Regions from separate parts of the Paenibacillus sp. IHB B 3415 genome, predicted to be linked through region 2. Evidence: predicted binding sites of a transcription regulator. Region 2 holds the regulator's gene; each other region holds the start of a gene.
What was found. The regulator Rex, encoded in region 2, represses fermentation and respiration genes when NADH is low (regulators of the CRP and FNR family bind a similar motif). The targets are predictions, from matches to a motif close to TTGTGAAATATTTCACAA.
Positions count from the first base shown of each region.

Region 1 (4,374 bases), on a different contig from region 2:
GGGACTGTGGTTCTCCACGGCATAGAAAGTGCCATCCGATGTGCGGAATATAGCTAACTCCACCTCTCCTGCATTTACTACCCGGCCAATCTGCAGCATGAAATCGTCTGCGGCTCCTACTGCATACTCTCGATTACTGAGTTCCATAATTTTCTCTCCCTCTCCCTTCAGGCTAGACCCGTGTCTGTTCGAACAGTGCTGTGCGGGTACCGTTGTCATCCAGCATCTTTTTCCATGGATCACTGACTTGTGCCAGGGCGAAGTCAATCCGTGCAGCGAGTTCTTTCCGGTTGTCATCACTGCCCAGAATAACGGTCTGGATATGCTCAAGGCCCATACGTTCTACCCATTCTGAAGTTCTCTCCAGGTAATTGCCGGTTTCACGGTAATACTGCATTACGGCGGAGCAGACCTCGACCAGCTCTTCATCGGTTCTTACCTTGCAGAAAGCATCAGCGATCCGTGGCTTAATGCCGCCGTTTCCGCCGATAAAGACTTCCCAGCCTCCGTCATTGCCGACAATGCCGATATCCTTCGTGCAGGATTCTGCACAGTTACGCGGACAGCCGTTAACCGCCATTTTGAACTTGGCCGGCATATCCAGGCGCTCATACTTGCGCTCAAGCATAGCGCCCATGCCCATGGAATCCTGTGTGCCAAAGCGGCAGAACTGCGAACCTACACAGGTCTTCACAGTGCGCAGGGATTTCGCATAGCCATAGCCGGACGGCATATCCAGCTCCTCCCACACCTTCGGTACATCCTCTTTTTTGACACCGATCAGATCCAGACGTTGCCCGCCGGTCACCTTCACAACCTTCACATCATATTTCAGGGAAACATCGGCAATCCGTTTCAAATCCTCGGGAGTGGTAACCCCTCCGTACATCCGCGGAATAACCGTATAAGTTCCGTCCTTCTGAATATTGGCGCTCATCCGTTCATTAACGAAGCGCGATTCCTTCTCGTCCTCATGGGTGTCCGGATAGATCATACCCAGATAATAGTTCACAGCAGGACGGCATTTAGAACAGCCTTCCGGCTGCTTCCAGTCCAGCACATGCATAACTTCTTTGGTGGTTTTGAGCCCTTTAGCCGTAATTTCGGCTACAATCTCATCCCGGCTAAGCGGGGTGCAGCTGCAGATCCCCTGCTTGACGCTTTGCTGGAAGCTGTCCCCTAATACGAACTGCAGAATCTGCTCAACAACTGGCTTACAGCCGCCGCAGGAACGGGTCGCTCCGGTGCAGGCTTTGATTTCATCCACTGTAGTGAAGCCATTCTCCGTAACGGCATCAACAATCGCCTTTTTGGTAACCCCGTTGCAGCCGCAGACAATTTCTTCATCGGCCATTGCTTCAACGGATAGACCTTTCTTGGCTCCGCCTCCGCCGCAGCAGCCTGTGCCCATGACCTCTCCATAGATCTCATCGGTCATTTCTGTTCCCTGCTTCACCAGCTTCTGCAGGCTCGCTGATTCCGTTACATCACCGAACAGAACCGCACCGACAATAATGTTGTTTTTGAGCAAAATCTTCTTATAGGTTCTCTTCCACTCATCCTTGGCGGATATGACGGTATGCTCCGCTGTTTCGGTGAACTCTCCGGCCGAGAAAACATCAACACCGGAAATCTTGAGCTTCGTCGCGACAACCGAACCTTCGTATCCCGGAGTCTGCACACCTGACAAATGCTTGGCCAGTACCATCCCCTGCTCGAAAAGCGGCGCTACCAGACCATAGCAGGTCCCCCGGTGCTCCGTACATTCACCGACAGAATACACGTTAGCCATGGAGGTCTGCAGATAGTCATTGACGACAATCCCGCGGTTAACCTCGATGCCGCTATCCTTGGCAAGCTGAACATTAGGTTTAATTCCGACTGCCATTACCACAAATTCTGCGGGCAACTCACTGCCGTCACTGAAGCGCAGCCCCGTAACCCGCTCTTCTCCAGTCAATTCGACCGTCTGCTTGCCCATGGCGAATTTCACACCTTGACGCGCAAGCTCCGCCTGCAGCATAGAAGATGCCGTACGGTCCAGCTGCCGTTCCATCAAATCCTCGAGCAGATGCACAACGGTAACGTCCATCCCCAGATTCACGAGGCCTTTGGCTGCTTCAAGACCAAGCAGACCTCCGCCGATTACAGCTGCCGTGCGGTATTGCTTCGCTGCGGCCAGCATGGCATCGCAATCTGCGATATCACGGAAGCCGACTACCCCGTCCTTTGTACTGCCCGGAACAGGTAATATAAACGAATTAGAACCCGTAGCAATGATAACCTTGTCGTAATGAACCGCCTGTCCGTTATCTGTAATCACCTGCCTGGTTTGTTCATCAATCCGGATGACAGTCGTTCCAGTATGCAGGGTAATATTGTTATCCTCATACCACTGACGGTCATTCAGGATAATATCTTCAATGGTTTTACTGCCTTCGAGAACATAGGACAGCATAATCCGGTTGTAATTGGGATGCGGCTCACTGCCGAAGATCGTGATATCATAAGCGCCGCCCAGCTTTAAAATCTGCTCAATAGTGCCTACACCCGCCATGCCATTGCCAATCAGCACTAACTTTTCTCTGTTCGCTGTCACTGGTAGGACCCTCCTTCAAAACTCAGATTTCTTCACAAACTTGCTTTATAGTGAAATTATACTGCCCAAAATTCCCCGGCATTTGTGATTCCAGTCACATTAAATGTGAAACATTTCACATAAAGTAAAAGACACAAAAAAAGGACCCCGCGCACTCGGCACAGAAATCCTTGTATCCGCTAAAACGGATTCCGCTATCGTAATTACTTTAGAACCAGTGATATCTCCAGCTTGTCCTGCGGTCTGAGCTTCATATCCACACCATTGCCCAGCAGCGCTTTGTCATTAACCTTCAGTTTCCACTCCTCACTGCTGAGTGGCGTGTAATCCATTACGGTAAGAACCGTCTTGTTATTTTCTGCCAGCTTAATCATCCCGCTGTTCTTCATAAGTCCCTTCACTGACAAATCTTCCGTAAAGGACAGCACATGCGAATGCGTCAGCTCAGGCTGTTCACTCCCGCCGTTCACCGTAAGGATAACCGGTTGAAATAACGCCCCGGCTGCGGCCGGCTGCGCCGTGAAGACAATCGCCGCTCCAGCCTCGATTGTACTGTTCCAGTCCGTAAGTTTCTTGCTGTTCACCTGTACTTCCCACATCATATCCTGACTAAGCGCAACCCTATTGACCTCAAGAATACTATAGCCGTCTGCAGCAAAAGTAACGATCCCGCTCTTTCTCAGCAGTTCTATGAAGGAATTACCTTCTTTATAAGCTTCGTTAAGCAGTCTGCCGGAGGTACCGGCCATTTCACGTTCACCCACCAGAATTGAAAAAGATAGTCCTGTGCTTCCGCCGGTGTTTCCCGGTCCCAGAACCGAGCTGCAGCCGCTGGCTGTGATTATAAAAACAAGGCACAGCAGTAAGCGCCCCATCCATTTCGTGGACATTCCACGGCACCGCCTTCTTATGTAATATCCCTGACTCTTTAAGGATACCGCATAGAAGACCTGTTCTCAAATTATTTCTGTTCTAAACCTTACGTTCTTTATAACAAAAAAGTCCCCGAAGGGACTTTCCGTAGCAATACATTTTATTGATAACGCAGGAACAGGATATTGTTCTCCAGATGCACATGCTCAAAGGTCATACCTTCCAGCTCCTCAAGGCGTGCATAGGTCAGGCGGTAAGTCGTGCAGGCATGCGCAGGCGGTGTGTAATCATTGGTTACCCGGCGGAGTTCGCGGAGGATCTCACCGGCCCCGTCATGCTCAGCTTCCAGATTATGCAGCAGGCCGCGCAGCTCCGATAGGCCTTCTTCAGTCGGGTTCTGTGTGTAGGCCAGCATTTTAGGGAATTCGCTCTCTTCTTCCTTCGCCGTATGCTGAAGCAGATCTTCGCGTAAAAGATTAAACAGGCGGTGCATCTCACCCAGATGCGGAGAATCCTCGCCATGCACGCGGAAGACTTTGGTCACATTCTGGCTGATTAGCGGAAGCTCTTCACGCAGGTAGCGGTGATGCTTGTTCACGATATAATTCACCAGCTCTTCAGAGGAGGCCTCGTTCCAGGCTGTATCCTCTTCCAGCACCGGATGCTCTTCCTGCAGCTTGTTCAGATCGTGAATCATCGCTTCCGGATCAAGCCCTTTCTCGGCAGCAGCTTCAGCCAGCGGCTTCGCGCCTCCACAGCAGAAATCAATACGCTTAGCCTTGAAATAATCCGCAGCCTTAGGGAACTGCAGGACGATGTCTCTGACCATTGCTTCAGAGGTAAAACCTGATTGAATTGTTATATCGTTTAATTGATTGGACGCCATTGTGGCCCCTCCTCAT
Region 1 covers NZ_JUEI01000013.1:62,692-67,065, reverse strand. Annotated here, with positions in the region: gene nirD (nitrite reductase small subunit NirD) at 1-147, opposite strand, end outside; gene nirB (nitrite reductase large subunit NirB) at 173-2,599, opposite strand; gene QW71_RS07165 (hypothetical protein) at 2,803-3,489, opposite strand; gene ric (iron-sulfur cluster repair di-iron protein) at 3,633-4,328, opposite strand.
Region 1: a site for Rex is predicted at 2,703-2,720, ahead of nirB (nitrite reductase large subunit NirB). Genes of this name have one in related genera too.

Region 2 (4,374 bases):
GGTCCCAAGCTCATCCTTGAACAGTTCCACCGCTTGATCTAAATAAGCCAGAACTTCCATTTTATTCATCCCCCTGTATGCAAATCACGAACGTTTCTGCTGCTGATTTTGTGTATTACAGTATTGCAAATCATATGTATTTCCATATATACGGATTGATACTGTCAGATCTTCAACCGGCTCTCCAGCCGTCAGCTTTACATTTATAATTAAGCCATAGTTAACCCGGAGCCACAAGCGCAAGAATAATTCTAGCCGTTCTCCCCCTAAAATCAACTTTTCATTTCAACAAAAAAGCAGGAGAACAGTGACTCTGTTTCCCCCGCTTAAATTGTAATATACTGCCTGCTGCCGCTTACCGGTTAGGCAGGCTATACCCTTCACCGATGGCACTGCCGTCTGTGAAGCGGTAGAAGCTGTAATAGAACCTGCCGTCCTTTTTGTAGAACAGCTGCCAGGCATATTCTCCGTTATACACTCCCGGCAGCAGCCGCTTAATCGTAATACCCGGAAGCTGGGCAGCTATAATATCACGGATTTGCGCCTCAGAAGTCCCTTTGCTGAGCTCCTCCGCGTATAAATCGTTGTCGCCTCCGGCTGGCTGGCCTTCCTTGGTAAAGCGGACCCAAACCATCAGCTCGGTTCCTGCATCATTTTTTCCGGTAAGCACCCAGTAAATCGCATTTTCATCCCAGACGGATTTCTGTGCTTTGGATACCTCAGTTAAGCCGTCCCGCGCTCTGGCAATCTCTTTGGCTTCACTCCGCTCGTTCCACTGATCCTTCATAATGTAGGCATAAAACTGGCTTAGTCCGAACAGAAGGAGCAGAACCAGGGAAATCCCCAACGGAAGCCATTTTCTCCTCTTCTTCAACATGCAGCTTCCTTTCCATATAACCTGTATTACCGTTTAAGCAGCCCCTCGAACGTTTCCTGCGCTTTGCGGCGGATGGCTTCTTCATCTAGTGTCAGGCATTGTCCGTGCTTCACAACCTGTTTGCCGTTCACCCAGACATGCTCCACATCCTTGCCACTGGCTGAATATACCGCATGGGACAAAAGATCGGTATGCGGCAGCAAATGCGGCTGATCAATATCAATCGCGATGAAGTCGGCCTTCATCCCTGCTGCAAGCCGGCCTACCTGGTTCAGGAAAATAGACTGTGCACCATATTCGGTCGCCATCAGCAGCGCCTCTGGAGCCGGTACTGCTGTAGGATCACCGCTTACGCCTTTGTGAATCAGCGCGGCCAGCCGCATTTCTTCGAACATATCCAGGTTGTTGTTGCTTGCCGCACCGTCCGTACCCAGGGAGACCTTAACTCCTGCTCTAAGCAGCTCAGGAACACGGGCTACTCCGCTGGCCAGCTTCAGGTTGCTGCCGGGATTATGGGATACGCCAACATTGTGGCGGGCCAGAATCTCAATCTCTTCATCGTTCAGATGAACACCGTGGGCGATCAGGGACGGCCGGGTGAACATTCCCAGCTTCTCCAGATGAGCGACCGGACGCAGGCCGTAATCGGCCACATTCTGCTCCACTTCATGACGCGTTTCGGACATATGCGTGTGCATCGGCAGATCAAGATCATGAGCCGCCTGGACAAACTTCATGAAAAACTCCGGAGGACAGGTGTAAGGCGCATGCGGCGAGAGCATCGCAGTAATTCTGCCGTCAGCCTTGCCATGCCAGTTCCGGGCAAAAGCAATCGCCTCAGCCAGCTTGTGATTCTGCACCTCTTCCGGACACAGGCCAATAACACCGCGCATAAGTACTGCACGGATGCCTGACTGCTCTGTAACCTCAGCAACCCGGTCCATATGATCATACATATCGAGGAAGGTCGTAGTGCCGCCCTTCAGCATCTCAAGAACAGACAAAGAGGTTCCCCAGTACACATCTTCACCGGTGAATTTCTCTTCCATCGGCCACATTTTTTCCTGCAGCCAAGCCTGCAGCACCATATCATCGCCGTAGCCGCGCAGCAGCGACATCGCCGCATGGCCGTGGGTGTTGACCAGGCCGGGCATGAACAGCAGACGGCTGCCGTCAATAACCTCTGCGCCCTCTTCAATTACAGGCTTCGCTTCACCTATGTAAGTAATCAGATCATTTTCGATGGTCATATAACCGCTCAGCACCGGCTTATCACTGCCAGGTACCAGAAAACGGCCGTCTTTAATAATGGTTTTATTGCTGCTCATCTTCAGCTTCGTCCTTTCCGTCATGCAAATAATACGCCAGACTCTGCAAATCCGTAGTGAAATCGGCGGCATGAATCCGGATATTAGCCGGAGTCTTAAGAATTACAGGGGCAAAATTCAGGATCGCCTCAATGCCCGAATCTACCAGAATGTCAGCAACGTTCTGTGCTTCACTGTCCGGAACGGTAATAATCCCGATGCGGATGCCCTGTGCACGGATGGTATCCCCCAGCTCACTCATCGGCTGAACAGTCAGCGAGTTGATCTGCTGGCCTACCTTAGGCTCATAAGCATCAAATACAGCTGTAATCTTCATCGTATCCTTCAAGTAGGCATTGTAATTCGACAAGGCGTGGCCGAGATTACCTGCACCTACCAGAGCTACATTAATCTGCTGGTCCAGCTTAAGAATATGTCGGATCTTCTCGATCAGATAAGAGACATCATAACCAATGCCCTTTCTGCCGAAATCACCAAAATAAGCCAGGTCCTTGCGGATCTGGGCGGGGTTGAGATCAAGCTTCTGTCCCAGCTCCTGAGAAGAAACTGTTGAGATTTCACGTTTTTGGAGATCGTTCAGGAAACGCAGGTACACTGGGAGTCTGCGAACGACGGCCTCCGATATTTTATCCGATTTCATGTTTTCTCCTCCTAAAAGTTTGATAGCATATGCTTCGTGATAAGCCGGTTATAGGAACCGTGCTCCGGGACTGCCCGGTGGGCAGCAGCCGTGGAGCGCGGGACTTCAGAACAATAATTACTTATACATAATATCAACCGGCGACGGATTATTAAACCCCGCCATCTTCAAGCCATTCTGCAATCCGCGGAACGATCTGATCCGTCAGCATATGCTCCATCTTGGGACCGGGCAGCGAATACAGGAAATACTTCCCATAATAAGATTCGATTACCCTGGTATCATATACAATAACGATTCCGCGGTCCTGCGCGGTGCGGACCAGCCGCCCGAAGCCTTGCTTGAAGCGGATTACGGCCTGCGGGACGGACAGCTTCATGAACGGATTCTTCTTCTGTGCCTGGAGCAGCTCCGACTTCGCTTCAGCCAGCGGATGATTAGGCGGCTGGAACGGAAGTCTGACAATGGCCAGACAGGTCAAAGCTTCCCCGGGAATATCTACACCTTCCCAGAAGCTGCTCGTACCCAGCAAGACAGACGCCGAACTGTCCTGGAACCGCCGGATCAGCTTGCTCCGGCTGCCGCCTTCTACGCCCTGTCCAAGCACCGCGATATCCTGCGAAGCCAGGGCCTCCTTCAGCGGATCATAGACCTGGCGCAGCATCTTGTAGGAGGTGAAGAGCACAAGCATCCGCCCGCGGGTAGCCACGGCAGTTTCTGCCAGAGAATGGACCAGTGTATCCACAAAGCGGGCATCCCCAATGCTTCCCTTGACACTCGGGAAATCACGGGGAATGACAAGCAGTGCCTGCTCACGGTATTTGAACGGCGACGGAAGCAGGGCTGTCATCAGACGGCCCTGCTCTGCAGCCTCACCAAGACCGAGATTATCTATCATGAACTGGAATGACTTATCCACAGACAAGGTGGCCGAGGTCAGGATGATACTCTTCTTCTTGTCGAAGAACAGCTCCCTGAGCTGGGTGCTCACATCCACCGGAACGGCATACATCTGCAGCGATTTGCCGCGGTAATTGCCGCTCCCCTCCAGCCAGTAGACGATATTCTCGTCGTTCAGTCCCATAAAGAAACGGATCTGCTCCCGGATGGAGGCCAGGTCCTTGAACAACCCGCCGATATCCGTCACAAGACTGTCCGAAGAGGACTGGCTGTCCGTATCACGCATCTCACTAAGCATTTTATCACCCTTGCGGATGATATCGCTCAAGCTGAGATGGAGTGTATTCTCCAGAGCAGCCAGCTCCTCCCACTCTTTGGGCTTCTTGCCCGGCTGCAGGCGTGCGACAAGCTGGCCGGCTTCACCGGCTCCGGCATCGCTGCGTTCAGGCAGCAAGCCGAAGAGCTTGTCGCTAAGTGTATCCCAGGACTCCTTGACGGTAAGCAGATCCGGATAGATCCGGTCGATAACACTGCTCCATTCCGAAGCCTGCTCACTGCCGGACGATTGCAGGGTCTGGCGCAGGGCAGGCAGCTGTCCGCTCCGGCTGTCCTTGTACAGACGGGTGAGC
Region 2 covers NZ_JUEI01000098.1:5,977-10,350, reverse strand. Annotated here, with positions in the region: gene QW71_RS31205 (aminoglycoside adenylyltransferase domain-containing protein) at 1-60, opposite strand, end outside; gene QW71_RS31200 (DUF5590 domain-containing protein) at 356-877, opposite strand; gene QW71_RS31195 (amidohydrolase) at 904-2,205, opposite strand; gene QW71_RS31190 (redox-sensing transcriptional repressor Rex) at 2,192-2,845, opposite strand; gene dinG (ATP-dependent DNA helicase DinG) at 2,997-4,374, opposite strand, start outside.

Region 3 (4,374 bases), on a different contig from region 2:
AATCTGATCAACGTGAAAAGGGTGAACCGTCGTACCGTGAATATGCAATGGTTTAAAGTACCTGACAAGATTTACTTCGAAAAGGGATCCACACAGTACCTGGCCAAAATGCCTGATATCACTCGTGTAGCAATTATCACTGACCCTATGATGGTTAAACTGGGCTATGTGGAAAGAGTTGAGCATTATCTGCGTCAACGCCAGACTCCGGTAGCGATCGAAGTGTTCTCGGAAGTTGAGCCGGATCCATCGACAACTACTGTAGAAAAAGGCGCTGCAATGATGAATAGATTCCAGCCGGACTGCATCATCGCACTCGGCGGCGGTTCCCCAATGGATGCTGCAAAAGGAATGTGGTTGTTCTACGAACACCCGGATGCAGACTTCAACGGCCTGAAACAGAAGTTCATGGATATCCGCAAACGGGTATACAAATTCCCTAAGCTCGGCAACAAAGCGAAATTCGTTGCGATTCCAACAACTTCCGGTACGGGTTCCGAAGTAACATCGTTCGCAGTAATTACTGATAAGACAACTGGCAATAATACTAAGTATCCGCTTGCTGATTATGAGCTGACTCCAGACGTAGCTATTATTGATCCTGAGTTTGTATACAGCTTGCCGAAAACTGCTGTTGCCGATACAGGTATGGATGTATTGACACATGCAATTGAAGCTTATGTATCTGTAATGGCTAGTGACTATTCCGACGGTTTGGCAATCAAAGCCATTCAACTGGTATTCCAGTGGCTGGAGAAATCCGCACTGCAAGGCGACAAGCTTGCCCGCGAAAAAATGCACAACGCTTCGACACTTGCCGGTATGGCATTTGCTAATGCATTCCTGGGTATCAACCACAGCTTGGCGCACAAATGGGGCGGACAGTATCACACAGCACATGGCCGTACCAATGCTATCCTGATGCCGCATGTTATCCGTTACAATGCTAAGAAACCTACGAAGTTCGCTGCGTTCCCTAAATATTCGCACTTTGTAGCTGACGAACGGTATGCTGAAATCGCCCGCATTCTAGGATTGCCTGCACGCACTACCGAAGAAGGCGTAACCAGCCTGATCAATGCAATCCGCGACATGAACAAAAAACTCGGCATCGAAGAATCCTTCTCGGCTCTCGGCTTTGATCCTAAGGACTTCGAATCCCGTGTAGATTACCTGGCTGACCGTGCATTTGAAGACCAATGTACAACTGCCAACCCAAAAATGCCGCTGGTATCTGAGCTTGCTGATGTATACCGCAACGCATTCTACGGAAGATTCGACAACTAATCTAAGATTGCCTGGCAAAGAATAAGGTTAAAGGTTAATATGGAACTGGATGGAAGTGACAAATATCACCGAAAGAGTGATATTTGTCACAGTCCTTTTTCAGAAAATAAACTAAAATGTTTATATAAACAACGATCCCAGTTATGAAGCCGCGATTGTGAATTTTATAACAACCAATAGCTATGGGATCACGAGACACGGGATTAACCTTCAAGCCCGCGATCTCTACAAATATACTAAATATAAATGGAGGGATTTAGCATGTCGGTGATTGAAAGAGAAGTACAAGAGGTTAAGTCGGGTTGGAGAAGTTTTACTAAGGGTACATGGGCTAAGAAAGTTGACGTTAATAACTTTATTGCCAAGAACATCAAGCCGTATGAAGGAAATGAAGAATTCCTGGTAGGTCCTACCAGCAACACCACTGAACTGTGGAAGATTATCTCCCAGCTTAGCAAGGAAGAAAGAGAAAGAGGCGGCGTATGGGATGTATCCCTCGATACTGTCTCCACTATCACTTCCCACAATCCAGGCTACATCGACAAGGACAAGGAACAAATTGTCGGCGTTCAGACTGATGCTCCTTTCAGACGTTCCATTCAACCGTTCGGCGGTATCAAAATGATGATCGACGCTACTAAAGCTTATGGCTTCGAGCTTCCGCAAAATATCGTTGACATGTTCACGAACATCCGCAAAACGCATAACCAAGGCGTATTTGATGCATATACACCAGACATGAGAGCTGTGCGTAAATCCGGCGTAATTACAGGTCTTCCTGATGCTTATGGCCGCGGACGTATCATCGGCGACTATCGCCGTATTGCTCTGTATGGTATTGATTTCCTGATTAAAGACAAGAAGCAACAATTGACTGAGCTTGAAGTGGATTCCATGACAGAAGAAGTAATTCGTCTGCGTGAAGAGCTGTCCGAGCAAATGCGTGCTCTGGGCGAACTGAAACAAATGGCTGCTGCTCATGGTCTTGATATCTCCAAACCAGCTAATAACTTCAAAGAAGCTACTCAATGGGTATACTTCGGTTATCTGGCTGCAGTTAAAGAGCAGAACGGTGCCGCAATGTCCCTCGGACGCGTATCCTCTTTCCTTGATATCTATGTACAACGTGATTTCGAAGAAGGTACTCTTACTGAAGAGCAAGCACAAGAAATCGTTGACCATTTCGTAATGAAACTGCGTATCGTGAAATTCCTGCGTACGCCTGACTATAATGATCTGTTCTCCGGCGACCCTACTTGGGTAACTGAATCCATCGGTGGTATGGCTGAAGACGGAACAACACGCGTAACCAAGAACAGCTTCCGTTTCCTGCATACCCTGTACAACCTGGGACCTGCACCAGAACCAAACCTGACTGTACTGTGGTCCGAAAAGCTGCCTGAAGGCTTCAAAAAATATTGTGCTAAGGTTTCTATCGAAACCAGTGCGATCCAATATGAGAACGATGATGTAATGCGTCCATATTGGGGTGAAGATTACGCGATTGCCTGCTGCGTATCCCCAATGCGTATCGGTAAACAAATGCAGTTCTTCGGTGCCCGTGCCAACCTGGCAAAAGCCCTGCTGTATGCAATCAACGGTGGTAAGGATGAAAAATCCGGCGCTCAGGTAGGTCCTGAATATCCGGCGATCACTTCCGAATACCTTGATTACGACGAAGTAATGAAACGTTTCAAACCGATGATGGAATGGCTGGCTAAGACTTATGTCAACACGCTGAACATCATTCACTACATGCATGACAAATATTCCTACGAACGTATCGAAATGGCGCTGCATGACCGCGACATTCTGCGTACTATGGCTTGCGGTATTGCCGGTCTGTCCGTTGCTGCCGACTCCCTGAGCGCAATTAAATACGCTAAGGTTAAACCGATCCGCAACGAAGAAGGTATTGCTATCGACTTCGAAACTGAAGGTGAATTCCCTTGCTACGGTAACAACGACGACGCTGTTGACAACATCGCGGTTGAACTGGTTGAAACCTTCATGAGCATGATCCGTAAAAACAAAACTTACCGTGATGCTGTACCAACTCAATCGGTATTGACTATCACTTCGAACGTTGTTTATGGTAAGAAGACTGGTACTACTCCTGATGGACGTAAAAAAGGCGAACCGTTCGCACCTGGTGCTAACCCAATGCACGGACGCGACAAGAAGGGTGCACTTGCTTCCCTGAACTCTGTTGCTAAACTGCCTTACTCCGATGCACAGGATGGTATCTCCAACACATTCTCGATCGTTCCTAAGGCTCTGGGTAAAGACGAAGAATCCCGTAAGTCCAACCTGGTATTCATGATGGACGGATACTTCCACAACAACGCTCAGCACTTGAACGTTAACGTATTTAACCGTGAGCAGCTGATTGATGCAATGGATCACCCTGAGAACTACCCACAATTGACCATTCGCGTATCCGGCTATGCTGTTAACTTCATCAAGCTGACCCGCGAACAACAGTTGGATGTTATCAACCGTACATTCCACGATTCCATGTAAGAATTGTTCTTGCAGATCAAGAATTAAAATAAATCAAAGAGCTGCCGCCCTTGCAAGAGGGCGGTACACTCTTGTTTAAAAGTAATTAAAATTTTAAGCTTTTTGAAAGGATGACATCTCATGCTTAAAGGACATATCCACTCCTTAGAAACTTTTGGAACGGTGGATGGCCCGGGTATCCGCTTCGTGCTTTTTATGCAGGGCTGCCTACTTAAGTGTCAGTATTGCCACAACCCGGATACCTGGGGATTGAATGAAGGCAAGGAAATGACCGTTGAAGAAGTGCTGGCGGAAATTGAACCTTACCTGAATTATTATAAAACTTCCGGTGGCGGTCTTACCGTATCTGGCGGAGAACCTACGCTGCAGGCGCATTTCGTCAAACAGCTGTTCACCGAAGTGAAGAAACGCTGGAATTTGCATACTACGCTTGATACTAACGGCTATAATGATGGTTCGAAAATCAGCGACTTGCTGGATGTTACCGATCTTGTACTACTGGATCTGAAGCACATCGATGATGAAGCTCATATTAAGCTGACTGGCAAATCCAATGACCGTACC
Region 3 covers NZ_JUEI01000013.1:86,589-90,962, forward strand. Annotated here, with positions in the region: gene adhE (bifunctional acetaldehyde-CoA/alcohol dehydrogenase) at 1-1,287, shown strand, start outside; gene pflB (formate C-acetyltransferase) at 1,549-3,810, shown strand; gene pflA (pyruvate formate-lyase-activating protein) at 3,931-4,374, shown strand, end outside.
Region 3: a site for Rex is predicted at 1,443-1,460, ahead of pflB (formate C-acetyltransferase). Genes of this name have one in related genera too.